Regions from separate parts of the Streptomyces sp. NPDC127117 genome, predicted to be linked through region 2. Evidence: riboswitches for the same ligand, from Rfam matches in the RefSeq annotation. Region 2 holds a riboswitch; each other region holds the start of a gene.
What was found. A riboswitch is a leader RNA that binds a small molecule or an ion and turns the genes downstream of it on or off. The one in region 2 is predicted to bind cyclic di-AMP.
Positions count from the first base shown of each region.

Region 1: it holds a riboswitch for cyclic di-AMP, as region 2 does, so the genes downstream of both, ACFVH0_RS05385 (transglycosylase family protein) here and ACFVH0_RS37200 (M23 family metallopeptidase) in region 2, are expected to answer to the same signal.
Region 3: it holds a riboswitch for cyclic di-AMP, as region 2 does, so the genes downstream of both, ACFVH0_RS01730 (NlpC/P60 family protein) here and ACFVH0_RS37200 (M23 family metallopeptidase) in region 2, are expected to answer to the same signal.
Region 4: it holds a riboswitch for cyclic di-AMP, as region 2 does, so the genes downstream of both, ACFVH0_RS19535 (M23 family metallopeptidase) here and ACFVH0_RS37200 (M23 family metallopeptidase) in region 2, are expected to answer to the same signal.

Region 1 is NZ_JBHXTM010000004.1:85,991-93,406, forward strand. It holds gene eno (phosphopyruvate hydratase) at 1-801, opposite strand, end outside; gene ACFVH0_RS05385 (transglycosylase family protein) at 1,089-1,865, opposite strand; cyclic di-AMP (ydaO/yuaA leader) riboswitch at 1,869-2,040, opposite strand; gene ACFVH0_RS05390 (transglycosylase family protein) at 2,341-3,315, opposite strand; gene ACFVH0_RS05395 (cytochrome P450) at 3,421-4,734, opposite strand; gene ACFVH0_RS05400 (nucleoside triphosphate pyrophosphohydrolase) at 4,731-5,753, opposite strand; gene ACFVH0_RS05405 (SurA N-terminal domain-containing protein) at 5,788-6,444, opposite strand; gene ACFVH0_RS05410 (GtrA family protein) at 6,603-7,004, opposite strand; gene ACFVH0_RS05415 (glycosyltransferase family 2 protein) at 7,001-7,416, opposite strand, start outside.
Region 2 is NZ_JBHXTM010000077.1:2,658-10,073, reverse strand. It holds gene ACFVH0_RS37210 (PrsW family intramembrane metalloprotease) at 137-1,726, shown strand; gene ACFVH0_RS37205 (aldo/keto reductase) at 1,743-2,687, opposite strand; gene ACFVH0_RS37200 (M23 family metallopeptidase) at 3,038-4,132, opposite strand; cyclic di-AMP (ydaO/yuaA leader) riboswitch at 4,144-4,296, opposite strand; gene ACFVH0_RS37195 (PP2C family protein-serine/threonine phosphatase) at 4,536-5,696, opposite strand; tRNA gene ACFVH0_RS37190 (tRNA-Met) at 5,888-5,961, opposite strand; gene ACFVH0_RS37185 (SPFH domain-containing protein) at 6,155-7,369, opposite strand.
Region 3 is NZ_JBHXTM010000001.1:371,098-378,513, forward strand. It holds gene ACFVH0_RS01730 (NlpC/P60 family protein) at 52-1,200, opposite strand; cyclic di-AMP (ydaO/yuaA leader) riboswitch at 1,208-1,373, opposite strand; gene pcrA (DNA helicase PcrA) at 1,620-4,103, shown strand; gene ACFVH0_RS01740 (M23 family metallopeptidase) at 4,149-5,678, opposite strand; gene ACFVH0_RS01745 (esterase/lipase family protein) at 5,931-6,860, opposite strand; gene ACFVH0_RS01750 (cobalamin B12-binding domain-containing protein) at 7,225-7,416, shown strand, end outside.
Region 4 is NZ_JBHXTM010000020.1:115,610-123,025, reverse strand. It holds gene ACFVH0_RS19550 (GNAT family N-acetyltransferase) at 1-793, opposite strand, end outside; gene ACFVH0_RS19545 (HPr family phosphocarrier protein) at 967-1,248, shown strand; gene ACFVH0_RS19540 (GntR family transcriptional regulator) at 1,462-2,157, opposite strand; gene ACFVH0_RS19535 (M23 family metallopeptidase) at 2,383-3,204, opposite strand; cyclic di-AMP (ydaO/yuaA leader) riboswitch at 3,218-3,383, opposite strand; gene ACFVH0_RS19530 (M16 family metallopeptidase) at 3,621-5,003, opposite strand; gene ACFVH0_RS19525 (M16 family metallopeptidase) at 5,030-6,403, opposite strand; gene ACFVH0_RS19520 (DNA topoisomerase (ATP-hydrolyzing) subunit A) at 6,674-7,416, shown strand, end outside.

The DNA.
Region 1 (7,416 bases), on a different contig from region 2:
GGTCATCTCGGCGGCCGAGCGGGACTTGCCCTCGAACTCGTACTTGCCGTCCTTGTAGAACTCGGACGCGGCGACATCGAGCGCCAGCGCGATGTCCTTGCCCGGGACGTAGCCGGCTTCCTTGATGGCCTCGACGATGAGGTCGAGGGCGGCGCGGTTCGACTCCAGGTTCGGCGCGAAGCCGCCCTCGTCGCCGAGACCGGTCGACAGGCCCTTGGTCTTCAGGACCTTCTTCAGCGTGTGGTAGACCTCGGCACCCCAGCGCAGCGCCTCGGAGAAGGACTCCGCGCCGATCGGCGCGATCATGAACTCCTGGATGTCCACGTTGGAGTCGGCGTGCGAGCCGCCGTTGAGGATGTTCATCATCGGAACGGGCAGCAGGTGCGCGTTCGGGCCGCCGAGGTAGCGGAAGAGCGGCAGGTCCGAGGCCTCGGAGGCGGCGTGGGCGACGGCCAGCGAGACACCGAGGATGGCGTTGGCGCCGAGCGAGCCCTTGTTCTCGGTGGCGTCGAGGTCGAACATCGCCTGGTCGATCAGCCGCTGCTCGGTGGCGTCGTAGCCGACGAGCTCCGGGCCGATCTGCTCGATCACGGCGAGAACGGCCTTCTCGACGCCCTTGCCCTGGTAGCGGTTGGGGTCACCGTCGCGAAGCTCAATGGCCTCGAACGCTCCGGTGGAGGCGCCGGACGGAACGGCAGCACGGCCCGTGCTGCCGTCGTCGAGGCCGACCTCTACCTCGACCGTGGGGTTTCCGCGGGAGTCGAGGATTTCCCGGGCTACGACGACGTCGATGGACGGCACGAGGCATCTCCTTCTGGGATATGACGCTGATTGTGCAGGGTCGCTTTGGCCTTGCGACAAGAGCCTAACCGGCCCGGCCCGATCAGTCGGCCGACCGCCCGACCCCTGGGACGAAAAAGGACCCGAGGGCACACATTGCCGGACAAACAGCCAGAAACATACTGGTCGGTAACTACAACAAATGAACGATCCGGCGCTCCCCCGAGCACGAACGGCAACGCCCCGGTCCGGCGCACACGGGGATGCGCGCCGGGCCGGGGTGATGCTCGGGGAGGAGCGAGCCGCGACTACTTCGTCAGGTGCAGCTGCTGACCCGGGTAGATCAGGTCGGCGTCCTTGACGATGTCCTTGTTCAGCTCGAACAGCTGCTGCCAGCCGCCCTCGACCTTGTTGTCGGCGGCGATCTTGCTCAGCGAGTCGCCGGAGACGACCTTGTACTCGCCGTCGCCCTTCTCGACCTTCTCGCCGGTCGGGGTGGTGACGGTCTTCTTCGACTCGGCCTGCGGGGCGGCGGAGCGGTCCGAGCGGGAGGCGGCGGGGGCCTCGGTGCGCTCGGCCGGCTTCGGCTGGGCCTGCTGGGTCGGCTGCGACTGCTGCTTCGGGGCGCTCTGCTGCTCGGAGGCGCCGGAGCTCGCGGTGGAGTTCGAGGAGGAGTTCGAGGAGCCGGTGTCGACGCCCGGGTCGACGCCGTCGTTGGTCAGGCCGCCGGCGCCGGCGCAGGCCCAGGCACCCGGGCCCTGCATGTCGAGGAGCTTCTCGGCGGTGGCGATCTGCTGGGCCTTGGTGGCCAGGTCGGCACGGGCGGCGTACTGCGTACCGCCGGCGGCGGCCCAGCTGGACTGCGAGAACTGCAGACCGCCGTAGTAGCCATTGCCGGTGTTGATGGACCAGTTGCCACCGGACTCGCACTGGGCGACGGCGTCCCAGGTGGCGACGGAGGCGGCGGAGGCGCTGGTCGCACCCATCAGGGGCACGGCGACTGCGGCACCGGCGACACCGGCGAGCGTGGCGATACGGACGGCCTTGGACGGGCGGCGGTGCTTGCCCTTGCTGGAAAGCAGCATGGAACTTCTCCTCACCGACGCCTACGAGGTGAGCTGTCGGGTTCGGGCCAAGTGAGTTGCCCGGTCGCACGTCCTAGCACGCGACTTCACCCCAAGCCGGTCCTGATGCGTCTTTCGACGATCGGGCCCGGCGCTTACCTGGGTCCCCCGCTCCTGCCTACGGCGCTTTACGCGTCTGTTCCCTTCGACCGACGGCAGGATTCGGCGTGACGGTCGACGGGGCCCGCGGTGCGAGCGGTTCCGACCGTAAACATACGCAACCCCCACATTCAAAGATGGACACATCGGACAATAAGCCCCTACTTGCATCTGAAGAACCATCGTTTCCGCAGGTGGGGCACGATGCGGAAGGGCTCCCCGGACGCGACACGCCAGTTGACGCAAAGAGACCCATGTCTCACTTACGCATAAGCGGACATAGGTCCCTGAACTACCCCGGTTTCGAGGGCGTTTTTAGTCGATTATCAGACTGCCCTCACTTGGCCTTCACATCGAGATCGAGGCTCTGGCCAGGGAGGATGAGGTCCGGGTCGGCGCCGACGGCACCCTTGTTGGCCTCGTAGAGCGCGGGCCAGCCACCGGGGACCTTCTGTGCATCAGCAATCGCCCACAGGTTGTCGCCGACGCGAACGGTGTACGTGCCGTCGGCGGGCGTGTCGGTCGTGTCGCGTGCGTCGTTGCCGCCGCGCGAGGCATGACGGCCCGCCTCACGGCCGCCGCCGTCCGTACCGCCGCCCTGCTCGGGGGCCGGCGCGCCGCGGTGCTTGCCGCCCGTGCCGCCGGACGCGTCGGGCGAGCCTGACGCGTCGCCGGGCGCCCCGGAGGGGACGTCGGTGGACGCGTCGGGGGACGGGGTGGTCGAGGCCGTGGGCTTCGGGGACGGCGAGGTCTTCCCTGACGGCTCGTCGCCCTTCTCCGAGCCGTCCGCGCCGTCAACGGCGTCCGTACCGTCGGAGGCGCTGTCGGACGGTGTGGCGTCGCCGGACGGGTCCGCCGACGCGTCGTCAGCCGGCTTCGCGTTCCCGGTCGGGTCGTCGGCGGGCACGGAACCCGGGTCCACCCCCGGCAGCGTCCCGTCCACGGCGAGGCCGGAGATGACCGCACAGCTGGGCCAGGCCTTCGGGCCCCGGTCGTCCAGCACCTTCTGGGCCACCGCTATCTGCTGCGCCCGGCTGGCCAGGTCGGCGCGCTCCGCGTACGCCTCACCGCCGTACGCCTTCCAGGTCTCCTGCGAGAACTGAAGGCCGCCGTAGTGGCCGTTGCCGAAATCGGCGCTCCACATGCCGCCGCTCTCGCACTCGGCCACCCGGTCCCAGGTCGTGGCGTCGGCCGCGTGCGCACCGGACGCGCCGAGCAGCGGGATGGCGATGGCCGATCCGGTCACGCCCGCGGCGACGACGATGGCGGGTGCCTGACGGGGGCGACGGTGTCTGCCGTTCGCGGAGCCCATGGGGTTGCCTTCCGTGTAGCTGACGTGTGACTGGTGAGTCGAACGGTGAACCTAGCCGGGTTCGAACGGGAGTCACAAGTCGATGCAGCGCAGATCACGTGAAAGTCACAGACTTGACGAGGTGTCACTTTTCGTGTGGGCGGACCCCGGGGTGAACTCCACGGGAAGCGTGCGAAGTCCGCGCATGATGAGCCCGCCACGCCACCGCAAATCGGCAGGTTCCACCGCAAGCCGCAGGTCCGGAAGGCGATTCAGCAGCGTGGCGAGCGCGGTCTGTCCCTCCAGCCGGGCGAGCGGCGCTCCCAGGCAGTAGTGGATGCCGTGCCCGTATCCGAGGTGCTGATTGTCACGCCGTGCGAGGTCGAGCGTGTCGGGGTCCTCGAAGCGCTCCGGGTCGCGGTCGGCCGCGGCGAGCACCACGAGCACAGGATCCCCGGCGGCGATGTCCTGTCCGCCGAGCGTCAGCGGCTCGGTGGCGAACCGCCAGGTGGCCAGCTCCACCGGTCCGTCGTACCGGAGCAGTTCCTCGATGCCGGTCTCCAGCAGCCCGCTCTCCCCCGCGTCGAGGGAGAGCTGGAGCAGTTCGCGCTGCCCGGGGTTGCGCAGCAGCGCGTAGACGCCGTTCCCGATCAGGTTGACCGTCGTCTCGAATCCGGCGAACAGCAGGATGAAGGCCATGGCGGCGGCCTCGTTCTCGGTGAGGTGCTCGCCGTGGTCGCTGGCCCGGATCAGCCCGGAGATCAGGTCGTCGCCCGGCTTCTCCCGCTTGCGGTGGATCAGTTCGGCCAGATAGCCGCGCATCTTCTTCACCGACCTGGCCACCCCGCCGCGCGGGCCGCCACCGTGGCGGATCATCATGCCCGCCCAGTCCCGGAAGTCGTCCTGGTCCTCGCGCGGGACGCCCAGCAGGTCACAGATGGCGTAGATGGGGAGCGGGAAGGCGAAGTCGTGGATGAGGTCCGCCTTTCCCTCCGCGATGAAGCGGTCGATGAGGCGGTCCGTCAGTTCCTGTACGCGCGGCGCGAACTCGGCGACCCGGCGCGGGGTGAACGCCTTGGAGACGAGACGGCGCAGCCGGGTGTGGTCCGGCGGGTCGATGTTCAGCAGATGCGTCATCAGCTCCGCCTTGCGCTCGCCCGGGATGCCCGTCTTCCCCTTGGCGTGCGCCGGCTCGGCGTGGTGCGCCGGGTTCTTGGAGAGCCGGGTGTCGGCGAGCGCCTGCCGCGCGTCCGCGTACCGGGTCACCAGCCAGGCCTCGACGCCGCTGGGCAGCGTGGTCCGGTGCACGGGGCTGTGCTCGCGCAGCCAGGCGTACGCCGGGTACGGGTCGGTGGCGAACTCCCAGGTGAAGAGTTCGGGGGCACCGGCGGGGCAGGCGGCCGGCTGATCGGCGGGGCGGTCGGCGGGGCTGTGGTTCACCCCCCGACGTTATCCGCTGCCGCCGGACGCCCTCCGGGGCCCTCCGGCGGCAGGCCCTGGGCGTTGCCCTCGGCCGCCCTGATGGCGTCCCGGTAGGCGCGGCCCGCGGCCCGCAGTGCGGCCTCGGGGTCGATGCCGTCCTGCTCGGCGCGTACGGCGAGGGCGAGGAGTTCGTAGCCGATGCCGTCGCCCGTGGGGAGCGGCACGTCGAGCTTCGCGGTACGGACCCGGCCGGCCAGTTTCGCCGCCAGCGCCAGGCCGGGCTGGCCGAGCGGCACTCCGTCGGTGACCGAGTCGCGCTGCTTCTCGATGGCCTTGGTCCGCAGCCAGTGCGCGTGCACGTCCTCCGGGGTCTCGGCGGTCTCGTCGCCGAAGACGTGCGGGTGGCGGTGGATCAGCTTCTCGACGAGGGTCGCGGCCACGTCGTCGACGGAGAACGGCTCCTGCTCGTCCTCCTCGGCGATCCTGGCGTGGAAGACGACCTGGAGGAGCACGTCGCCGAGTTCCTCGCGCAGCTCGTCGCGGTCGCCGTCCTCGATCGCCTCGACGAGTTCGTACGCCTCCTCGATGGCGTACTTGGCGAGGCCCCGGTGGGTCTTCTGCGAGGTCCACGGGCATTCGCCCCTGATCCGGTCCATGACCTGGACCAGATCGAGGAGCCGGGCGCCCGGCAGGTCGTACGAGCCGGGCAGCAGCTCCAGGTCCGGCATCCGCACCCGGCCCGAACCGGCGAGCCGGGCGAGCCCGTCGGTCAGCGGCTGGTTCCCCTCGCCACCGGTGACCACGACGACGCTCCGGCCGCCCGCGCAGGAGTCGACGAGCTCCTGCGCGGTGGGCGAGGTGTGCTCGACGGTGACGCCCGCCTCGCGCAGATACGGCAGCTGCGGGTGGTCCGACTCGGCACAGAGCACCCGGTCCGCGGCGTGCAGCGTCTGCCAGGCGGGCCAGGACAGGAGTCCGGGCGCGACTCGGTGGCTGGCGGTGAGCAGGACGATACGGCCGGGGTCTTCAGCGTTCACCGTTCGAATCTACTCCGGTCGCTCCCGCCGCCGGTCAGGCCCCGGCCTCGGCGCCCGCGCCGGCCGGCTTGGTGACCCGGTTGATCCAGGGGGCCTTGTAGTCGGCGAGCTGGGCCTGCTTGTTGTCCCAGCTGCCGTAGCGCGGATTGACGTCGACCCGCAGGGCCTTCGACGCCTTGCCTAGCGCCTCGCCGACGGCCTGCTGGCCGGCGGGCTGCTGGAGGTCGGCGCCGAGCGCCTGGGCCAGCTTGGTCAGCTGGACCTGCTCGCGCAGGACGGCGTCGATCTGGTCGGGGGCGACCCAGCTCTGCTGGAGCATCGCCGTGCGCAGCCGCTCCTCCCCGCCGGACTGGGCGACCGCCGCCCTGCGCATCTGCTGGATCTCGTTGCGGCTGACGGACACGCCCGCGTCGTGGGCGGCCCGGTCAAGGACGCGGTCGAAGATCAGGCCGTGCAGCTTGGCCCGGCTGAGCTGTCCGGACTTGTCGATGAGCTGGGCGGCGTCCTTCGAATCGCGCTGGGCCTCGCGCACGGCGGCCACCTGGCTCTGCAGCGTGGAGACCTCGATCCGGTCCCCGCCGACGACGGCCGCGGCACCCGGGTGGGCCTCGCCGCCGCAGGCGGTCAGGAGTGGCGCGCCGGCGAGCAGGGCGGCGGAGACGGTGAGCGCGGTGCGACGGCGGCGGTGCAAAGGAACCTCCCGGGGAGAGTTTGTGCATCAGTGCACAAGACCTTGCGGTGATCGATGTTAGGCAGTGGACACGGCTGGGGCCACCGATTCGACCAACGATTCGGGAGGAGTTGGGGATGTGGGCCCGGTCGGGACGGCTCGGGCCGCCCCGGCGGGGCTCAGGGCACGCGTTCGGCCGCGGGGGCCGGGGTGTCCGGTCGCAGCATGATCGTGCGCGAGACGACGAAGGTGATCGGGATCGCCGCCGCGGCCGCGACCAGCGGCGCGTACCGGCTGCTGAACCCGGCGAGGTCGACCAGCAGATAGACGCCGCCGGTCGTGATGACGAAGTTGGCGGCGTTGGTGAGCGGGAAGAGGAGGAACTTCCGCCAGGTGGGCCGGGTCCGGTAGGTGAACCAGGAGTTCAGGAAGAAGGATCCGATCATGCTCAGCGCGAAGGCGATCACATGGGCGGCGATGTAGGGCAGCCACATCAGCAGGACGAGATAGCAGCCGTAGTACGTGCCGGTGTTCACCACTCCCACGAGGGCGAATCGGGCCATCTGTGCGGTGACCGTCATCGGCGTACGAACTCCTGGGGTTCCCGTATCCGTCGCGATTCCTCGGTGTTCGTGGCCTTGACCAGGAAGTGCGGGCGTCGCTTCACCTCGTAGTAGATGCGGCCGACGTACTCGCCGACAACCCCGACCATCACCATCTGGACCCCGGCGAGTGCGGTGACCACGACGATGAGGGTGACGTAGCCGGGAGTGTCCACCCCCTGCACCAGGGCGACGCCGACGATCCACGCAGCATAGGCGAAGGCCACCGACAGCAGCAGCATGCCCAGGTAGAGCGCGGCGCGCAGCGGTTTGTTGTTGAAGGACAGCAGCCCGTCGAGGCCGTAATTGAGCAGCTTTCCGAAGGTCCAGGCGGAACTGCCCTGTTCACGGACGGCATTCTCGTAGGAGAAGGTCGTCGTGCGGAATCCCA
Region 2 (7,416 bases):
GCCGGGCCCGCGTGCCGGGCCCGCGTGCCGGGCGGATGGGGCATGCCAGCGTGCCTGCGTGGCGTGTCCGCGTGCTGGATGGCCGGTGGGCGCCCCATGGTCAGGTGTCAGTGCTGCTGGTTAGGGTCATTGCGTGGTGTCCGACGGGTCTGTCCAGCAGCGGCAGTCGCAGCCGGCCGTCCCGCTTCTTGAGGAGCAGCGGGTCGGCGAGATCCTGGCTGCCGTGCCGGAGCGCAGGCACTGGCGTTACCGGCCGCGCCGCGTGGGCATGGTGTGGCGCAGCCGGACGTTCCGCGTCGCGGCGGTGTTCACCGTGCTCGCGATCTGCGGTCTGGTGATCCTGGCCCTGGTCCGCGACCAGACGGGCACCCAGGGGTTCCTCGTCGGCCTAGGCCTCGCCGTGCTGCCCGTACCGCTCCTGCTGGCGGCGTTCCGCTGGCTGGACCGGGTCGATCCGGGCCCCTGGCGGAATGTGCTGTTCGCCTTCGCCTGGGGTGCGTTCGCCGCCGCCCTGGTCGCGATCCTGGCGAATTCCTTCGCGACCCGCTGGATAGCCACGACCATCGCCGACCCGTCGAACGCCGACACCCTCGGCGCCACGGTCATAGCTCCGGTCGTCGAGGAGAGCGCCAAGGCCGCCGCGGTCCTGCTGATCTTCCTGTTCCGAAGACGGGAGTTCAACGGAATCGTCGACGGCGTCGTGATCGCCGGCGTCACCGCGAGCGGCTTCGCCTTCACCGAGAACATCCTCTATCTCGGCAACGCCTTCGGCGAGGACCAGCAGATCGGCAACTCGGGCGTCGTATCGGTGACGGCCGCGACGTTCTTCGTACGGGCTGTGATGTCGCCGTTCGCGCACCCGCTCTTCACGGTGCTGACCGGCATAGGCTTCGGCCTCGCCGCGGCGGGCGCCCGGCGCCGACGGGTCCGTCGCATCGTGCTGCCGCTGCTGGGTCTCGTCCTCGCCATGGGCATGCACTCGCTGTGGAACGGATCGGCGGTCTTCAGCCCGTACGGCTTCTACGCCGTGTACGCGGTGTTCATGGTCCCGGTCTTCGGCCTGGTGACCTGGCTGGCGATCTGGTCGCGCCGACGGGAGCTGCGCACGCTCGCCGCCGAGCTGCCCGCCTACGCGGCGGCGGGCTGGCTGAGCCCGGCGGAACCGCTCGCCCTCTCCTCCATGCGGGCCCGCGGCCTGGCCCGCGACGCGGCACGCCGCCAGTACGCCGTCGCGGCCCGGGGAAGCCGGTACACCCCGTACGGGCCCGGCTGGGCACCCGGATCCGTACCGGGAGCGATGCCCGGCTCCATGCCAGGTCCCTCTGCCCGGGCAACGACGCAGGCGAAGGCCGCGGCGCAGGCCGCGGAGGCCCACGGGAAGGCGGCCGCCCGCGCCGTCGCCGAGTACGAATCGTTCGCGACCTCACTGGCCGCGCTGCGACTCCAGGCCCGCCGCGGTACGGCCGGCCCCGACTTCGCCGAACGCGAGCTGGAACTGCTGCACCACCTCTGGCAGCGCAGGGAGGTGGCCGCCCCCGCCCTGACGTACGCGGCGCAGGCGACGGGACTCCTGCGCCCCCACCGCCTGCCGCCGCTCCCGTACGCCCAGCAGTTCACTCCGCAGTTCACTCCGCACACGCAGTACGGCGGCCCCGGCCCCGGCCCCGGCCCCGGCCCCGGCCCCGGCTACAACCCTTATCGGATGCCGCAGCAGCCACCGCAATAGGCCCTGTCCCGACGGATCAGGCGGATGCCTCGGTGAGTTCTGCCAGTTCCTGCTCGGTCAGCGTGAGGTCCGCGACGGCCAGCAGCGCGGGCAGCTGCTCGACCGTACGGGCCGAGGCGATCGGCGCGACCACGGTCGGCCGGGACGCGAGCCAGGCCAGCGCGACGGTCGCGATCTGCGCATCGCGCTCCTTGGCGACCTTGTCCAGCGCGGCCAGGACCTTCTGTCCCCGCTCCGACTCCAGGTGCTGCCGGGCACCCTCCGCCCGCGCGCTCTCCACCGAGGAGCCCGGACGGTATTTGCCGGTGAGGAAGCCGGAGGCCAGGGCGAAGTACGGCACGACGCCGAGCCCGGCACGGGCCGCCGTGTCCTGGAGCTCGCCCTCGTAGGTGTCGCGGGAGACCAGGTTGTAGTGCGGCTGAAGGGCGACGTAGCGGGCCAGGCCCTCGCGCTCCGAGAAGTCCAGGGACGCCTGGAGCCGCTCGGGGCCGATGTTGGAGGCGGCGATCTCCCGGACCTTGCCCTCCTTCACCAGCTGGTCCAGGGCGGTGATGATGTCCTCGACCGGCACGGTCTCGTCGTCGAAGTGCGTGTAGTACAGGTCGATGTGGTCGGTGCCGAGCCGGCGCAGCGATTCCTCGGCCGCGGCCTTGATGTTGGCGGGAGCGAGCCCCTTGTACTGGGGGTGGGTACTGACCTTCGTGGCGACGACGATGTCGGAGCGGTTGCCGCGTGCGGCGAGCCACTTGCCGATGACGGTCTCGGACTCGCCGCCCTCGTTGCCCGGAACCCAGGCCGAGTACCCGTCGGCGGTGTCGATGAAGTTGCCGCCGCCCGCGGCGTACGCGTCCAGCACGGCGAACGACTGCGCCTCATCGGCGGTCCAGCCGAAGACGTTGCCGCCGAGAGCGAGCGGGAAGACCTGAAGGTCGGAAGTGCCCAGCTTACGAAGAGAAGTCATAAGTGAAGCAACGGATTCCGGTGAGCCCGCTATTCCGGAATTCCGGATCCCGACTGCTCCAGGAACTCACCGCGCCCCCCTTCACGCCCCACCGCCCACAAACAGACCGGCAGCCCTGACGTCGGGGGGTGAGCGTCAGGACTGCCGGGGTTCATCGGCCGGCGAACCGGCTCGGACCGAGCGCCCCACGAGACGGGCGGGACAGGCGCCACTTCAAGGGGCGGGCGCCGACTCAAGAGGCAGGCGCCGACTCAAGAGGCAGGCGCCGTCTCAGCCCGGCGGGCGCCGCCTCAGCCCGGCGGGCGCCGACTCAGCGGGACGGGCGCCGACTCAGCGGGACGGGCGCCGACTCAAGGGTTGAGGCCCTTGCCACGGAGCCAGGCCATCGGGTCGATGCCCGTGCCGCCGGCGGTGTGGACCTCCAGGTGGAGGTGCGGTCCCGTCACGTTGCCGGTCGCGCCGACCCGGCCGATGGTCTCGCCGGTGGTGACCTTCTGGCCGACGCTGACGCCGATCGAGGACTGGTGGCAGAACCACAGCTCCGTACCGTCGTCGAGTTCGAGCACCGTGCGGTAGCCGTACGCGCCGGACCAGCCGGCCGACTTGACCGTGCCGCCGTGGATGGCCTTGATCGGGGTGCCGGTCGGGGCCGCGAAGTCGAGGCCCGTGTGGTAGCCGGAGGACCACATCGAGCCGGCCTCGCCGAAGGTCGAGGTGATCGTGTACGAGGAGGTCGGGATGGCGTAGCTGGCGGCGAGCTTGGCGAGCCGCAGCGCCTCCGCCTTCTTCTTGGCCTCCTCCTCCGCCTTCTTCTTCTCGGCGGCGGCCTTGGCCTCGGCCTCGTCCTGCTGCTTCTTGGCCTCGGCGGCCGCCTTCTCCGCCGCCTTCTTCTCCTCGGCCGCCTTGGCCTCGGCGTCGGCGGCGTCCTGCTGCTGCTCGGCCTGCTGGAGGATGCGGGCGCGGAGCGCCTCGCCCGCGTCCGTCGTGCCCTGCTCGGCCTCGGCGGTGGTGATGCCGGCGGTGGTGAGCGGGGCGGTGGCGGCCGTGACCTCGGTCCTGTCGGCCTCGGACTCGTCGGAGAACAAGGCACCCACGCCGGGAAGGGACTTGGCGTCGGGGAGGTGGTCCGTGATCGAGTCGGGCACGGAGATGGAGACCGGCGGCTTGCTCTGCGCGGTGGCCATGCCACCCGCGCCGACCGCCGCTATGACGCCGACACCCAGCACCGTGGAGCTGCGGGCGAGCCCGTTGCGCTGCTTGGCGACGCGGTGCCTGCCGCGCACGGGGCGGACGGACTCCTCGGTGGGGTTCCACTCGTCCCAGTCACGGTCGGGCTCACCGGTGAACCCGCCCGTGAAATTGCCGGTGAAGTCGCCGCCGGGCTCGGTGCCGTAGTCGTGATCGAACCGGGACGGGGCCTCGGGGGCAGGCTTGTTGGACGCCACGGGGGCGCACTCCTTTCCTTCCTTCTCGCCTACCGGGTTAGCTGACGGGTTCGGAGCAGGAAGGTCTCCTACGGGCCCCTCTGCCTCTCACGAGACACAGATGCCCGATTCACCCCATGTAGGTGGTTCCCCGGTTCCCTTGCGGAATTCGGCGCTCGCGCACGGTGCCGCCACTGACGACGGCTGGGACGACCGCGCTGCGTTATCGAACGTTAATAGACACCGGGGCCGTATTCCAAGCTGTTCCAACTGATCGTTCACTTCTTTGGCCTGGACTTTACGGGACACAAGCGGGTGGAATCGGACGAGTTGACCGACCCTCAGTCACTACCCTGATTCTGACGTTGCGTCAAATGTTATGCGGAGCGGCGCCCTTCGATCACACACGGTGGCACCTCCGCCGTCACGCCCCCTCGGCACCGACGATCGGCACGGTCCTTCTCCGGTCCGGCTGCCCCTCCGCCGGACGTACGACCGCGAGCAGCGCCATGTCGTCGGTCGATTCGCCGCCCGTGTGCAGCCGTACGTCATCGGTCAGGGCGGACAGCAACTCCTCGGGCCCCGGGAAGATCCGCCCGCGCAGCCGGGCCGCCGGATCGTAGAAGACTCCCTCGGCGTTCCGTGCCTCGGAGAGGCCGTCCGTGTAGAGGAGCAGGGTCGTCCCGGCCGGCAGATCCCACTCGTCCGTGCACTCCGGCCATGCCCCCAGGTCCATCCCGAGCGGCAGCGCGGGCACCGACGGCTTCAGCACCTCCAGCGCCCCGTCCGGATGCAGCAGGATCGGTTCGGGGTGACCGCGGTTGACGATCCGTACCCGGGACAGTCCGGACGGGATCTCGGCCAGCACGGCGGTGATGAACCCTTCGAGCACGTCGAGCCCGCCCTGTCGCGCCTCCTCCCGGGCCAGCGCCCGCTCCAGCCGCCCCGCCACGCCCTCCAGCGAGGCTTCCTGCTCGGCCGCCTCGCGGAACGCCCCGATGACCACCGCCACCGTCTCCACGGCGGCGAGCCCCTTCCCCCGCACGTCCCCGACCACCAGCCGCACCCCCCACGGGGTGTCCGACACGGCGAACAGGTCACCGCCGATGAACTCGTCCGCCTGCGCCGCCTCGTAGCGGGCCGCGACCTGCAGTCCGCCGGTCCGGTCGGCCGGCTTCGGCAGCACCGCGCGCATGGCGGTCTCCGCGATGAACCGCGCGGAGGCCAGCTGCTCGTTGCCCCGCCGCACGACCCCGTTGATCACGACCGCGAGGACCGAGACCGTGGCCAGGGTCAGCAGTTCGATCAGCGGCACGGCCTCGGGCAGCGTGCTGCTGTACAGCCGCAGCACGATGACGGCCAGCATCGAGGCGATACCGGTGCGGATGGTGCTGGCCAGCGAGAAGAACGGGGCGGCGATCAGCGGAGCGGCCACGAACAGCGGGATGGCAGTGAAGGCCGGCGGGGTGAAGATGTCGAACAGCAGCCCGCCGAGAATCATCAGGGGAGGCAGCGCGCGTACGAACTGCCGGGTGCGGGCACCGCTCCCGGCATGCTCGCCGCGCCGCTTCTCCCGCTTCCACACCTGTGGTCTCCTGCCCGGTACGCGCGCGGCTGCGGACGGTACCGCGCCCCACCCCCAGGCTCGCCGGACCGGAACGAAGCGGCGACTCCTCATCGGCCAATGGGGGGACATGTGCGCTGCGGCTCGCATGCCACGCGGCGAAACGAATCAGGCCCGGCACGCTGCGTGCGTGCCGGGCCTGAATTCTTCAGTAGCGGGGACAGGATTTGAACCTGCGACCTCTGGGTTATGAGCCCAGCGAGCTACCGAGCTGCTCCACCCCGCGTCGGTGAACACAACTCTACGGCATCCCCGGAGCCCTTTTGACCACTCGGGTTCGCCCGCCCTTCATCCGCCCACATCCGCCCCTTCGTCCCGCCCTTCACCCCACTCTTCGTCCCGTCCCTCGTCCCGCCCCTTCGTCCCGCCCTTCACCCCACTCTTCGTCCCGTCTCGCGTCCCGCCTTCGCCGAGCCGCTTCAGGACGACTGGTTCGTCTCGGAGATACGGGGCACGGAATCGGCCTTCCCGTGGACGGCCGGCTGCTTCACCGGGTTCGCACCGCGTTGCAGGGAGTGGAGGATCGCCAGCCCCTGGCCGACGACGCCCGCCGCCATCTCGTTGACGCCATTGGTGCCGTTGAGGACGGTGAGGTCGGCGCCGGACATACCCCTGGCAGCCGCGTCGGCCAGCGCGGGCAGGTTCTCCACGATGCGGTTGGCCGCGATGAGCTCCTGGTTGCCGTCACGCAGCGACGCGGCGCGCACACTGTTGGCGTCCGCCTGCGCCTGGGCGAGGGCCCGCTCGGTGTACGCGTTGCCGTCGGCCTCGAACTTGACCCGGTCACGAGCCGCCTCCGCCAGGGTGCGCTGCCGGTACGCCTCGGCGTCCGCCGGGCGCCGGACCTCGGCCTCCAGCCGTTGGGCGGCGAGTGCGGCCTGACGCTCGGCGAGTGCGGTCTGCTCCTCGATGACCTCGTGCGAGGCCCTTGCCTGGGCGAGCGGTCCGGCCTGGGCGGCGCGGGCGTTGTACTGCTCGGTCTCGGCGAGGAAGCCGGCCCGCTTGATCGCGGTGTCACGCTCGTACTCCGCCTTGAGCGCGGCGGCCTGCTGCTCGCGCTGGCTGGCCTCCTGGTCGGCCTTGGCCTCGGCGATCCGGGCCTGGCTGGCGACCGCGGCGGCGTGTGGGGCCGCGAGGTTCTTGATGTAGCCGGTGGCGTCGTCGATCTCCTGGATCTGAAGGGCGTCCACGACGATGCCGAGCTTCTCCATCTCGCCGTGGCTGCCCGCGATGACCTCCTGGGAGACCCGGTTGCGTTCGCGGATGATCTGCTCCACGGTCAGTCCGCCGACGATGGAACGCAGATGTCCGGCGAAGATCCGCCCGACGAGCTCCTCCATCTGGTCCTGCTCGGTCAGGAAGCGGCGGGCCGCGTTGGCGATGGACACGGCGTCGTCGCCGACCTTGAAGACGGCCACGGCCCGGACGTTGAGGCGGATGCCCTGCTGGGTGACGCAGTCCTCGGTGATCTCCGCCTCGCGCAGCGCCAGGGAGAGCATGCGTGCCTTCTGCTTCACCGGGAGCACGAAACTGCCGTGCCCGGTGACGATCCGGAACTGGGTGTCCAGGGTCTGCCCCTTGGAACCGGAGATGAGCATCGCCTCGTTGGGGGCGGGAACGTGCCAGAAGAACATGGGAAGACTCCTGCCGTACGACACTGCTTCCGTCGGGTACGCGATTG
Region 3 (7,416 bases), on a different contig from region 2:
CCCGCCCCGCCCCCGCCCCGGTGCAGGGGCGGCGCGACGGGTGGAGGCACGCTACGCCGGGCGCACGCTGCCGTAGATCGGCATGTAGTAGATCGACTCCTCGCGCACGTTCGCGCCGGGCTTCGGCGCGTGGATCATCATCCCGTCGCCCTTGTAGATGCCGACGTGGCTGATGTCGTCGTAGAAGAAGACGAGATCCCCCGGCCGCAGGTCCGCCGTGGCGACCCGGGTGCCGACCTTGACCTGGTCCCACGTGGTGCGCGGGATGCCGACCCCCGCCGCCTTCCAGGCGGCCTGGGTGAGCCCGGAGCAGTCGTACGACGCCGGGCCCGTCGCGCCCCAGACGTACGGCTTGCCGAGCTGGGCCCTGGCGAAGGCGAGGACCTTCTCCGCCTTGGTGGTGGCGCTGCTGTCCGAGCCGGTCCCGCTGCCCGTCCCCGTACCGCTGCCGCCCCCCGACCCCTTCGCGGCCTCCTCGGCCTCGCGGTCCGCCTCGGCCTTCGCGGCGGCCTGCTGCTTCGCCAGCTCCTGCGCCTTGCGCTCGGCCTCCGCCTCCTTCTTGCGCTCGATCGCCGCCAGTCGCGCCTTCTCCTCGGCGGTCAGCTTCGACAGCAGCGTGCGCGCCTCGCCCAGCTTCTTCTGGACGTTCCGCTTGCTGGTGCGCAGCGTGGTCTGCGTCGTCGTCAGCGTCTCCAGGCTCCGCACCGCCTCGGAACGCTTCTTCGCCGCCTTGGCCTGCTGCGTACGGAAGTCCGTGATCGCCTTCTGCTGCCGGCTGGTCATCCGGTCCATCAGCTGGCTCTGGTCGAAGTACGACTGCGGGTCGTCGGCCAGGAAGAACGTCGCGCTCGGCGTGATGGAGCCGCTGCGGTACTGCGCGGCCGCGTAGGTGCCGAGCGTCCTGCGGGCGTCGTTGAGCCTGTCGGCGCGCTTCGCGACGTCGTCCAGCAGGGCGTCGACCTTGGCGCGCTGGGCGGCGGAGGCTTCCTTCGCCTGGTTGTACTGCTGGGTCGCGGTGCCCGCCTGCCGGTAGAGGTCGTCGACCTTCTTCTGTACGTCCTCGACGCGGGGCTTCGGATCGGGCGCGGCCACGGCGCTCTGCGTGGAGAGCAGGGTCACGGACGCCAGGGCCGCAGTGGTGAGCCCGACGGCCGGTGCGGTGGTGCGCACCCGGGTGCGCGGTTTGCGATGCGACGCCAAGGCCGGCATCTCCTTCCGTGGACCGCCTACCGGGTTAGCTGTCGGGTTCGGGCGGAACGGAAGGCTGCCCTACGGTCCGAGTGGGGGATAAGGACCGATTCACCCCGGTACTGCGTGTGGGTCCCCGGTTCCGAACTCCATTGAAGGCAGCCCGGATTCGGCGGGGGCGCCCGCTAGGCGTGGTTCGCCTCAAGGGGGTACGGGCCGCCCGGTCGAGCACGCTAGCCAACCCATGGTGCTGCTGTGAAGGTTGATGTTCGATATGCCCGATACATTTTCGTGACCTTGCCGGAGCGGGGTGCCGCCGACCGGATTCCCTTACGGGGAGTGGGTGACCGCTCTCTTTGTGTGCCGTCGGTCGTGTGCGGTTCGTCATGAGGCCGACGGGTGTCGGTGCGGCGGCCTAGACTCGACAAGCGATGAGCAGCCTCTTTGACGACAGTTTCCTGGCCGGCCTCCAGCACTCGGAGGAAGAGCCCCCGCCGCCCCCCGAGGACTCCGTACCCGAAGCGGTCCCGGAGGACCTCTTCGCGGGCGTGTTCGACGGGCCCCCGCCGCCCAGGGACGCCTATTACCGCGACGGCGCGCACCGCCCCGTCATCGACTCCGCGGCGCTCCTCGACGGGCTGAACACCGAGCAGCGCGCCGCCGTCGTCCACGCGGGCTCCCCGCTGCTCATCGTCGCCGGGGCCGGCTCGGGCAAGACCCGGGTGCTGACCCACCGGATCGCCCACCTGCTCGCGGAGCGCGGGGTGCACCCCGGCCAGATCCTGGCGATCACCTTCACCAACAAGGCCGCGGGCGAGATGAAGGAGCGCGTCGAGCAGCTCGTCGGTCCGCGCGCCAACGCGATGTGGGTCATGACCTTCCACAGCGCGTGCGTACGCATCCTGCGCCGCGAGTCGAAGCGGCTCGGCTTCACCTCGTCGTTCTCGATCTACGACGCCGCCGACTCCAAGCGGCTGATGGCCCTGGTCTGCCGCGACCTCGACCTGGACCCGAAGCGCTTCCCGCCGAAGTCGTTCACCGCCAAGGTCTCCAACCTGAAGAACGAGCTGATCGACGAGGAGACCTTCGCCGGCCAGGCCGCGGACGGCTTCGAGAAGACCCTCGCCCAGGCCTACGCGATGTACCAGTCCCGGCTGCGCGAGGCCAACGCGCTGGACTTCGACGACATCATCATGACGACGGTCCACCTGCTCCAGGCGTTCCCGGACGTCGCCGAGCACTACCGCCGCCGCTTCCGCCACGTCCTGGTCGACGAGTACCAGGACACCAACCACGCCCAGTACACCCTCGTGCGCGAGCTGGTCGGCCCGGCGGGCGAGGGCGACGCCCCGGCCGAGCTGTGCGTCGTGGGTGACGCGGACCAGTCGATCTACGCCTTCCGCGGCGCGACCATCCGCAACATCCTCCAGTTCGAGGAGGACTACCCGAACGCGACCACGATCCTGCTGGAGCAGAACTACCGCTCCACGCAGACGATCCTGTCCGCCGCCAACGCGGTCATCGAGCGCAACGAGAGCCGCCGCCCCAAGAACCTCTGGACCAACGCCGGCACCGGCGCCCGCATCACCGGCTACGTCGCCGACACCGAGCACGACGAGGCGCAGTTCGTCGCCGACGAGATCGACCGGCTCACCGACGCGGGCGACGCCAAGGCCGGTGACGTCGCGATCTTCTACCGTACGAACGCGCAGTCCCGCGTCTTCGAAGAGATCTTCATCCGCGTCGGCCTGCCCTACAAGGTCGTCGGCGGCGTGCGCTTCTACGAGCGCAAGGAGGTCCGGGACATCCTGGCCTACCTGCGCGTCCTGGCCAATCCGGAGGACACCGTCCCGCTGCGCCGCATCCTCAACGTGCCCAAGCGCGGCATCGGCGACCGTGCCGAGGCGATGATCGACGCGCTGTCCCTGCGCGAGAAGATCACCTTCCCGCAGGCGCTGCGCAGGGTCGACGAGGCGTACGGCATGGCGGCCCGGTCGGCCAACGCCGTCAAGCGGTTCAACACCCTGATGGAGGAGCTGCGCACGATCGTCGAATCGGGCGCGGGCCCCGCGGTGGTCCTGGAGGCCGTCCTGGAGCGCACCGGCTACCTCGCCGAACTCCAGGCGTCCACCGACCCGCAGGACGAGACCCGGATCGAGAACCTTCAGGAACTGGCCGCCGTGGCCCTCGAATTCGAGCAGGAGCAGGGCGCGGCCGGTGCGGCGGGCGAGGACGGCGCGGACGCGGCCACCGGCACCGGCGCGGGGACGGGCACGCTCGCGGAGTTCCTGGAGAAGGTCGCGCTCGTCGCCGACTCCGACCAGATCCCCGACGAGGACGAGGACGGCTCCGGCGTCATCACGCTGATGACGCTGCACACCGCGAAGGGCCTCGAATTCCCGGTCGTCTTCCTGACCGGCATGGAGGACGGCGTCTTCCCGCACATGCGGGCGCTGGGACAGGTGAAGGAGCTGGAGGAGGAGCGGCGGCTCGCCTACGTCGGCATCACCCGGGCCCGCGAGCGGCTCTATCTGACCCGGGCGGCGATGCGCAGCGCGTGGGGGCAGCCCTCGTACAACCCGCCGTCGCGGTTCCTGGAGGAGATCCCGGACCAGCACCTGGAGTGGAAGCGGAAGGGGCCGATGGCGGCACCGGCCGGACCGACGTCGGGGATCACCTCGTCGCTGTCCGCCTCGCGTTCGCGCTCCGGCCCCTCGGGCTTCGCGACCCGGCGGACCTCCGACAAGCCGACGATCGCGCTGACCGTCGGGGACCGGGTCACGCACGACCAGTTCGGGCTCGGCACGGTCACGGCCGTCGAGGGCGTCGGCGACCAGGCGAAGGCCACGGTCGACTTCGGTGACGAGCGCCCGAAGAAGCTGCTGCTGCGGTACGCGCCGGTCGAGAAGCTGTAGACGGGGCGAGCGACGGGCGGGGCCGCGGCCCCGCCCGTTTTCGGCTCAGGTCGGGTTGACGCCGTGGCTGCGGAGCCAGGGCAGTGGGTCCACTGCCGCTCCGCCCCCGGGCCGTACCTCGAAGTGCAGGTGCGGACCGGTCGAGTTCCCGGTGTCGCCGGAGTACGCGATGACATCACCGGCCTTGACCGGGCCCGAGCGGATCTTGGTGCCACTGAGGTGGCAGTACCAGGTCTCGGTCCCGTCGGCCATGGTGACGATGGCCATGTTCCCGTAGGCGCTGTTCAGCTGGGTGCGCACGGTGCCGTCGGTCGCGGCCATCACGGGCGTGCCCCCCATGACGGGGAAGTCGATGCCCGTGTGCACGGACATCCAGTTGACGCCCGCCTGGCCGAAGTACGCGCTGAGGCCGTGCTGCTTGACCGGCATGACGAACTTGGGGCGCAGGGCCTCCTTGCGGGCGGCCTCTTCCTCGCGCTTCTTCTTCTCGGCGGCCTGCCGCTCCCGCAGGTCGATGCGCTCCTGGGTGCGGCTGGCGCGGTCGGCGAAGTTCTCCGCGTCGGCGCTGAGGTTGGCGAGCTGGGTGTCCAGCTTGTTGTTGGCCACACCCGCCTTGACGGAGCCGGGGTCGGACGCCGCCATCGTGGTCTTGCTGTCGTCCTTCTTGTCCTCGCCGCCCAGCCCGCCGACGGAGGCGGCGGCGATGCCGGCCACGCTCATCACGCAGGCGGAGGGAATGGCGACGGTGAGGAGCGCGGAACGCTTCGAGGGGGAACGCCGCCGACTGCGGCCTCCGCCACCGCTGCGGGTGGCGGAGCGGCTGAGGGTGCGGTGCGGGCCGGGTGCGGCGTCCGCGATGTCCGCGATATCCATGGCGACCGCGACGCCCGCGTCATGCGCGTCGTCCGCTGTGCCGTCCGTGCCGTCCGTGCCGTCCGCGTCGGCCGCGCCGTCGGTGAGGTAGGGCTCGTAGGGGTCGTAGGAGCCCAGGCCGGTATAGGTCTCGTGAGCTTCGGGAGCCTCGTGTGCCGGCCGCGCCTCGTAGGACACCTGTGCGGTTTCTGCGGTTTGCGCGATTTGCTGATCGTGCTCGGGCGTGGCGCCGGTGTTCCAGGCGGTGGCGTCGTACGCGCCGGAGTCGTACACGGCCGTTTCGCCGGTGGCCCACTGGTCGTTCGTGTGCCAGTTGCCGGTGTCCCACTGGCCCGTGGTGTCCGGGGAGCCGCCCTGTGCCGGGATGCCGGCGAACGTGGCGGTGGTGGTCGCTTCCGTGCCGTAGTCGGCCACGGGCGTCCAGGTGGCCGTGGTCTCGTACGTCTGCGCCGCCTCGTACTGCTGCTGGGGCTGCGTGGCGTACGGGGCGTAGGCGTCGTACGAGGTGGTCGGGTGTGCGCCGGTGTCCCACTGGGTGGAGTCGTACTGACCGCTGTACCCGGACTGCCCGGCGCCGTAGCCGCTGCCGTACGCGCCGTCGTGACCGCCGGGGAGCGATCCGAAGAGCGGGTCGCTGTCGAAGCTGCCGGTCGCCTCACTGTCGTATCCGGCGTACCCGGCGTGGGGGTGCTGGTCGTTCACCAACTTCTCTCTCGCCTCGGCAGCAGGACCTGTGCTCTGGGGTCCGGCGTGGGGGATCCCAGGGGGAGCAGTGGCCGCGACTGTACCCGGCGGTACGTGACGCCGACAATCTTCGGCGGGCATGGGCGGCTCAGGAAACGGGCAATCGGCCGTCTTTCGACGGACTGCTCACACAGCCTTGGCCGTATGTTCGAAACGCGTTCTATTTGTGGGGTCTCCGGAGGCTCTGCCGGTCCGATCGGCCCCGACGATTCACGCGGCTCCTGCCGTTCCGCTCGTCTCGGCCGTCGGTTCGCGGGACTCCAGCGCCTGCCGGACGGCGGCGGCGACGGCCGGATGCACCGGCAGTGCGAGATGGCCGATCCCGGTGACGCGTACGTTCTGCGCGTCGAGATCCGGATGGTCGATACAGGCCGCCTCGGCCGGGACGATCACCCGGTCGAGCTCGCTCCAGAAGCTCACGAACCGGGTGCGGCAGCCGGGCGCGGGCCTGCGCAGCTCCTCGATCGGTGCCGATCCCGTGCGCATCTGGCGCACGATGGGGTGAGCGCTCGCCAGCGGGGCGACAGCCGTGCCCCCATGAGGTGTGCCGAGGGTGACCAGCGTGCGTACCCGCTGGTCACCGCCGAGCCGCTGCACGTAGTAGCGGGCGATCAGACCGCCCAGGCTGTGCCCGACGATGTCGACCTCGCGGTGTCCGGTGCGGGCGCAGATCTCCTCGACATGCCGCGCGAGCAGTTCGGCCGCCGTCCGGATGTCGCAGGTCAGCGGCGAGTAGTTGAGCGACTCCAGATGGCGCCAGCCGTGCCGGGCCAGGGAGCGGCGCAGCAGAACGAAGACCGAACGGTTGTCGATGAAGCCGTGCAACAGGATGACCGGGGGGCGCTCGTCGCCCTCGGGCGGGAGGGCGGGGGCCCCGGCCGGGTCGGTGGCGCCGGGGGGTGCGGTGGCACCGGGGGGTGCGGTGCGCGGGCCGGACGAGTGGGGCGCGGCCCGTCGATCCCCCGTGACGCCGGTGGGCTGTGTGCTGGTCGGATACAGGCCGGTGGGGTACATGAGCACATGCCCGGCGAGCACTGCCAGCTCCAGTGCGGTGGCCTTCAGCAGTGCGGACGGCAGTAGGTCGGCAGGCCACGGGCAGGGCCGGCGCAGCAGCGGGGGAAGAAAAGGCAGGTCCTTCATGGCCGACCTCCTGCTTCGGCAAGCGGGGGAGGCGGCTCCGGCCCCGGATGCCCTCTCGTGGGGTGCCGGCACGGAGGTGCGGTCGACCCGTCGGCCGGCTGGACTGCCCGGCCGAGCGGCCCGTACCACCGTGCCGCGCGGCTGGCGGCGCGGTGGTACGGCGACCCTCGTAGCGGCTCCCCTGGCGGCCGGTCCCGCACGGCAGGTGTGCCGCGTGATTATGGGAACGGCGCCCGGTGAACATGTCCCACGTGTGATTTCCCCCTCCCCGTCCACCGCGAAACGACGGCTTGCGGGATGCTGTAGATAACGTTCGTTCACATCCCCGGCCCTTCAGGCACGGGAGACGCATGTGGAGGCAGTGATGGGTGTGACCGGTCCGATCCGTGTGGTGGTGGCGAAGCCGGGCCTGGACGGCCATGATCGCGGGGCCAAGGTGATCGCCAGGGCGCTGCGCGACGCGGGTATGGAGGTCATCTACACCGGGCTCCACCAGACGCCCGAGCAGATCGTGGACACCGCGATCCAGGAGGATGCCGACGCGATCGGCCTCTCG
Region 4 (7,416 bases), on a different contig from region 2:
GGACGCCGTCGACGGTGGCCCGGTCTGCGGCGAAGGCGCGGTTCACGGCGTACGTGCGGCCGGTGAAGCCGGCTCCGAGGAGGTTGCGCAGAACGGTGCGGCCGACACCGCCGGGGGTCCGGCCGACGCCGATGACGGCGACGGAGCCGGGGGCCAGCAGGCGCTGCACGGACCGTGCCTCCGCCCGCTGTTCACGGCCGCGCTGGACGGCGAGGGATTCGGCGGTCGGTTCGAGGTCCAGGGTGAGGTGGACGGAGCCGTCCTCGAAACTGCGCTGCTGGGTGTACCCGGCGTCCCGGAACACCTTGATCATCTTGTTGTTGGCCGGCAGCACCTCGGCGGCGAAGCGGCGGATGCCGCGCTCGCGGGCGACGGCCGCGATGTGTTCGAGGAGGGCCGAGGCCACACCCCGGCCCTGGTGCGCGTCCTGGACGAGGAAGGCGACCTCGGCCTGGTCGGCGGGGGCGGAGGCGGGCCTGCCCCGCTCGTCGATCCGGTCGTAGCGGACGGTCGCGATGAACTCGCCGCCGACCGTGACGGCGAGCCCCACCCGGTCGACGTAGTCGTGATGGGTGAAGCGGTGCACGTCCCGGTCGGACAGCCGAGGGTACGGGGCGAAGAACCGGTAGTACTTCGACTCGTCGGAAACCTGCTCGTAGAAGCTGACCAGCCGTTCGGCGTCGTCCGTGGTGATGGGCCTGATGCGCGCGGTGCCTCCGTCGCGGAGCACCACGTCCGCTTCCCAGTGGTCGGGATAAGCGTGATGCGGACTCTGCTCCGGCGCGGGCTGCATGGGCAAAGAGTACGGCTCCGTCAGCGGTCGCGTAGGCCTCGGGGCCGGGGCAGGCTGAGAGGGCCGATCGGCGGGTCCGCAGGCGTTACGGGCTGTTCCCGGGGTCGGCCGGAGCACCGCGCACCGCGTGAGAGACTGGTCTAGACAACTGTTGATTCGTGAAGGGCAGAACCATGGCTGAGCGCCGCGTCAACGTCGGTTGGGCCGAGGGCCTGCACGCCCGCCCCGCTTCCATCTTCGTCCGTGCCGCCACGGCTTCCGGCGTCCCCGTGACGATCGCCAAGGCCGACGGCAACCCGGTGAACGCCGCTTCCATGCTCGCGGTCCTCGGTCTCGGCGCGCAGGGTGGCGAGGAGATCGTGCTCGCCTCCGAGGCCGACAACTCCGAAGCCGCCCTGGACCGTCTGGCCAAGCTGGTCGCCGACGGACTTGAGGAACTCCCGGAGACCGTCTGAAACATCTTCCGCGAGAGAGCCGTGGCACCCTGAACCGGGTCTGCGGCTCTTTTGTTTTTCCGGTGCTTGCAGGATGAATTCCGGCACCCAGGATCCAGGCCCACGAAATCCGGGTGGAGCGGAATCCGGGCAGGGCAGAATCCAGGAAGGCAAAATCCGGACCACTCGGAATGCGCCCCGCACAATGACTTCTCTTTGTATACGGCGCGATTGTTAATGGCGGACACCCGCGGTGTTTACGGAATGTTGCGAGGTCCTCACCCGGTCGGCCCGGGGCGTGCCGGGCCGCCGTCGCAGCCGGTGCGCGGCCGCAGCCCGTTCCGCGTGGTGGGCGGCCAGCGTCCTGGCCCGTTCCGCGTCGCCGCGCGCCACCGCGTCCACGATCGCCCCGTGCTCGGCCCAGGAATCCACCGGCCGGGCGGGCTGCTCGACCGCGTACATCCAGTCGATCTTGTGCCGCAGCTGGGTGAGCAGCGCGATCAGGCCGGGGCTGCCGGAGGCCTGCGCCAGCGTCTCGTGGAACCAGCCGCCCAGTGAGCGCAGATCCTCGCCCTCGCCGCGCCGGGCCCGGTCCTGGCCGAGCCGCACGAGGCCGCGGAGCACCTTGAGGTGCGCCTCGGTGCGGCGCTGCGCGGCGCGGGCGGCGCCCAGGGGCTCCAGCAGCGTGCGGACCTCCAGGAGGTCGGCCGCCTCCAGTTCGGTGGGCTCGGCGACGCAGGCGCCCGCGTGCCGCCGGGTGACGACGAAGCCCTCGGATTCCAGGGTGCGCAGCGCCTCCCGTACCGGGACGCGGGAAACCCCGTAACGGCGGGCCAGCAACTCCTCCGTGAGACGGCTGCCGCGTTCGAAGACACCGGAGACGATGTCGTCACGGATTGCCGTGCATACCGAATGCGCCGGAATGCGCATGTCCGAACCTCCGCCTCAATCCCCGCGAAACGCGGCCGGCCGACGCCTGTTCCGCGACTCTATTGCAATGCGGCTGCATTTCCGATGCCGGGCGGAAATTCATGAATATCTTTTGGCCACGGGACGGTTCGGCGGCCGGTCGTCTCCCGCGGTCGAGGAGGCGGGCATGGCGAAGGCCCCGGCGCGCTGCCGGGGCCTTCGACGAGGTGGTGCGGTGGGCGTCGGTCAGACGTGGACGCCGTGGGCGCGCAGGTACGCGACCGGGTCCATGTCGGACCCGTACGACGGGGTCGTCCGGGCCTCGAAGTGGAGGTGCGGCCCGGTGGAGTTGCCGGTCGAGCCGGAGAGGCCGATCTGCTGGCCCGCGCCGACGCTCTGGCCGACAAAGACGCCGATCGAGGAGAGGTGGCCGTACTGCGTGTACGTGCCGTCCGTCATCCGGAGCACGATGTTGTTGCCGTACGCGCCGCCCCAGCCGGCCTCGACGACCGTGCCGGCGCCGACGGCGACGACGGAGCTGCCGGAGGCGGCGTGGAAGTCGATGCCGGAGTGGCTGCCGGAGGACCAGAGCGAGCCGCTGGACTTGTAGCCGGTGCTTACGTACGAACCCGCGACCGGGAGCTGGAAGGAGCCCAGGCGGGTGCGCTCGGCGGACCGGGCGGCGCGGGCCTTCTCGGCGCGGGCCTCGGCGGCGCGCTTCGCCTCGGCCTTGGCCTCGGCCGCCGCCTTGGCCTTTGCCTCGGCCTTCTTCTTGGCCTCGGCCTTCCGGTGGGCCTCGGCCTTCGCCTTCGCCGCGACGTCGGCCTGATGCTGCTGGGCGTCGGCCTGGGCGTCGATCCGGTCGGCGAGGGTCTTGTCGATGGCGATGACCTGGTTGAGACCGGTCTCGCTCACGGAGGGTGCGTCGGAGTCCGCCGCGAAGGCGGGAGCGGCCAGGCCGCCGATGACGCCGGTGGTGGCCAGAGCCGCGACGCCGACGGCCTTCGCGCTGCCGCGCGTCAGTCGGCTCGGGGCACGGTGCTTCCCGGTGGCACGGGTGAACGCCATGGAGTGGCTGGTCCTTTCCTTCCTTCTCGCCTACCGGGTTAGCTGACGGGTTCGGAGCAGGAAGGTCTCCTACGGACACCCCGGCCCATCCGGGCTCAGGCGTCCGATTCACCCCAGGGACTGCGTGGGTCCCCGGCTCCCCAGGCTCGCGCCTGACGGGGACTCGGCGATGACTGTCCGGTACGTCGCGGATGCGGCATACGAGTGACGGGCAGTCGAGCCGACGCTAAGCGGGGTCACTTTCATTCACCAAACGGACAGGCCATTTTGTAGCGCATCCCACAGGGCAGACAGGCAACCTTCCCCCAGAACGGACAAAAAGGAAGACCCTGGCGAGATGACACTCGCAAGGGCCTTCCTTCTGTCCTGATATGCGGCGAAATGTCGAGTTGGGACCTGTTGTGACGGGCCGGACGTCAGCCGGTGACCACCGACACCTCTCCGATGCCCAGGGCCCGGACGGGCTCCTCGATCCGTGCGGCGTCGCCGACGAGGATCGTGACCAGCCGGTCACCCGGGAAGGCGTTGACGACCGCCGCGGTCGCCTCGACCGTGCCGGTCTCCGCGAGCCGGGCGTACAGCTGCGCCTGGTAGTCGTCCGGCAGGTGCTGCTCGACCTGGTCGGCGAGGGTGCCCGCGACGGAGGCCGCCGTCTCGAACTTCAGGGGCGCCACACCCACGAGGTTCTGCACGGCCGTCTCGCGCTCCTCGTCGGTCAGGCCCTCGGCCGCCAGGGTCCGCAGGACCGTCCACAGGTCCTTCAGCGCCGGCTCGGTGGACTCGGTGTCCACCGAGCCGCTGATGGCGAGCATCGCGGCGCCGGTCGCCCCCGAGGCGGAGTCCGGGGCCGACGACCGCAGCACCTGGGCGAAGGCCCGCACGCCGTACGTGTAGCCCTTCTCCTCGCGCAGCACCCGGTCGAGCCGCGAGGTGAGGGTGCCGCCCAGGCAGTACGTGCCGAGCACCTGGGCCGGCCACACGCTGTCGTGCCGGTCGGCGCCGATCCGGCCGATCAGCAGCTGGGTCTGCACCGCGCCCGGACGGTCGACGATGACCACGCGGCCGGTGTCGTCGGCGGTGATCGGCGGGGCGGGGCGGGGTGCGGCGGCGTCTCCGGACCAGTCGCCGAGGGTGTCGGCGAGCAGGGCGTCCAGGTCGATGCCGGTGAGGTCCCCGACTACCACGGCGGTCGCCGTGGACGGCCGGACGTGGGCGTCGAAGAACGCGCGCACGGCCGCCGAGTCGATCCGCGCCACCGTCTCCTCGGTGCCCTGGCGCGGGCGGGACATCCGCGCCGTGGCCGGGAACAGCTCCTTGGAGAGCTGCTTGGCGGCACGCCGGGCCGGGTTGGCCTGCTCGTGCGGGATCTCGTCGAGCCGGTTGCGTACCAGCCGCTCGATCTCGCTCTCGGCGAAGGCGGGCGCCCGCAGCGCCTCGGCCACCAGCGCGAGGGCCTTGGCCAGCCGGGAGGCGGGGACCTCCAGGGAGACCCGGACACCGGGGTGGTCGGCGTGCGCGTCGAGGGTGGCGCCGCAGCGCTCCAGCTCGGCGGCGAACTCCTCGGCGGTGTGCTTGTCGGTGCCTTCGTTCAGCGCCCGCGACATGATCGTGGCCACGCCGTCGAGACCCTCGGGCTCGGCGTCCAGCGGGGCGTCGAGGAAGATCTCGACGGCCACGACCTGCTGGCCGGGGCGGTGGCAGCGCAGCACCGTGAGGCCGTTGGGCAGGGCGCCGCGCTCGGGCGCGGGGAAGGCCCAGGGGCGGGCGACGCCGGGGGCCGGCTGCGGGTGGTACTGCATCGAAACTCCAGTCGCGGCAGCGTCGGTCACTGGTCCGCCCCTTCGTGCGCGTCGGTGTCGGTCTCGTCGGTGTCCGCCGCGTCCGCGGGCTCGGCCGGTTCGACCGGCTCGTAGACCAGCACCGCGCGGTTGTCGGGACGCAGCTGGGCCTTGGCGGCCGCCTGCACCTCCTCCGCGGTGACGTCGAGCACCCGCTGAACGGCGGTCAGGGCGAGCTGCGGGTCGCCGAACAGCACGGCGAACCGGCACAGTTCGTCGGCACGGCCGGCGACCGTACCCAGGCGGTCCAGCCACTCGCGCTCCAACTGGGCCTGCGCGCGCTCCATTTCCTCGGGCGTGGGGCCGTCGGCGGCGAACCGGGCGAGCTCCTCGTCGACCGCGGCCTCGACCTGCGGCACCTCGACGCCGCCGGACATCTTGACGTCCAGCCAGCCCAGCGAGGGCGCGCCGGCCAGCCGCAGCAGCCCGAACCCGGCCGCCACGGCCGTACGGTCACGGCGGACCAGGCGGTTGTGCAGCCGCGACGACTCGCCGCCGCCGAGCACGGTCAGCGCGAGGTCCGCCGCGTCGCACTCGCGGGTGCCGTCGTGCGGCAGCCGGTAGGCGGCCATCAGCGCCCGCGCCGGGACCTCCTCACGCACTTCCTCGCGCAGCTGCTCGCCGATGATCTCCGGGAGCGTGCCGTCGCGCGGCGGCTGCTTGCCGTCGTGGGACGGGATGGAGCCGAAGTACTTCTCGATCCAGGCGAGGGTCTGCTCGGGGTCGATGTCGCCGACGACCGAGAGCACCGCGTTGTTGGGCGCGTAGTACGTACGGAAGAAGGTGCGCGCGTCCTCAAGGGTCGCGGCGTCCAGGTCGGCCATCGAGCCGATCGGGGTGTGGTGGTACGGGTGGCCCTCGGGGTAGGCCAGTGCCGTCAGCTTCTCGAACGCCGTGCCGTAGGGGACGTTGTCGTAGCGCTGGCGGCGTTCGTTCTTGACGACGTCGCGCTGGTTCTCCATGGACTCCTCGTCGAGCGCGGCGAGCAGCGAGCCCATCCGGTCGGCTTCGAGCCACAGGGCCAGCTCCAGCTGGTGCGTGGGCATGGTCTCGAAATAGTTGGTGCGCTCGAAGCTGGTGGTCCCGTTGAGCGAGCCGCCGGCCCCCTGCACCAGCTCGAAGTGGCCGTTCCCCTTGACCTGGCCGGAGCCCTGGAACATCAGGTGCTCGAACAGGTGAGCCAGCCCGGTGCGTCCCTTGACCTCGTGGCGCGAGCCGACGTCGTACCAGAGGCAGACCGCGGCGACCGGGGTCAGATGGTCCTCGGAGAGCACCACGCGCAGGCCGTTGGCCAGGCGGTGCTCGGTCGCTGTCAAGCCGCCGGAGCCGGCCTGAGCGGTGGCCGTGTGACCCATGGGCATGTACGTCCCTTCGATCGCGATACTGGATTTCCTGCGAGACCTGCCACTTTAGGCAAGCGCACGGACACCTGGCGAAGTTCCCGTAACCCGGAAGTTCGCGTGAAAGAGGGGCGCATCCCCCGCGCGGCGGGGCGCGAAGGCGTCTCGACCGGGGCCCGGAACGCCTCTTGGGACGGGTCGAGGTCGGCGATGTCAGTGCGGCGGTCCACAATGGTCCGCGTCAGAACCTGAGGTTGCCCGAACAGAATCCGTGAAGGAGTCGCAGCAGCGATGGCCCGCCGCAGCACGAAGACCCCGCCGCCGGACGACTTCGAGGAGAAGATCCTCGACATCGACGTCGTCGACGAAATGCAGGGCTCCTTCCTCGAGTACGCGTACTCGGTGATCTACTCACGGGCCCTGCCCGACGCCCGTGACGGCATGAAGCCGGTGCACCGCCGCATCGTGTACCAGATGAACGAGATGGGCCTGCGCCCCGATCGCGGCTTCGTGAAGTGCGCCCGCGTCGTCGGCGAGGTCATGGGTAAGTTGCACCCGCACGGTGACGCGTCGATCTACGACGCGCTGGTCCGTCTGGCGCAGCCGTTCTCCATGCGGCTCCCCCTGGTCGACGGCCACGGCAACTTCGGCTCGCTCGGCAACGACGACCCGCCTGCCGCCATGCGGTACACCGAGTGCCGGATGGCCGACGCGACGTCACTGATGACGGAGTCGATCGACGAGGACACCGTCGCTTTCCAGTCGAATTACGACGGCCAGGAGACGGAACCGACCGTTCTCCCCGCCGCGTACCCGAACCTCCTGGTCAACGGGTCGTCCGGGATCGCGGTCGGCATGGCGACCAATATGCCGCCGCACAATCTGGGCGAGGTCATCGCCGCCGCCCGGCACCTGATCAAGCATCCGGGCGCGGACCTGGAGACCCTGATGCGGTTCGTGCCCGGTCCCGATCTGCCCACCGGCGGCCGGATCGTGGGCCTGGGCGGCATCAAGGACGCGTACGCCCGCGGCCG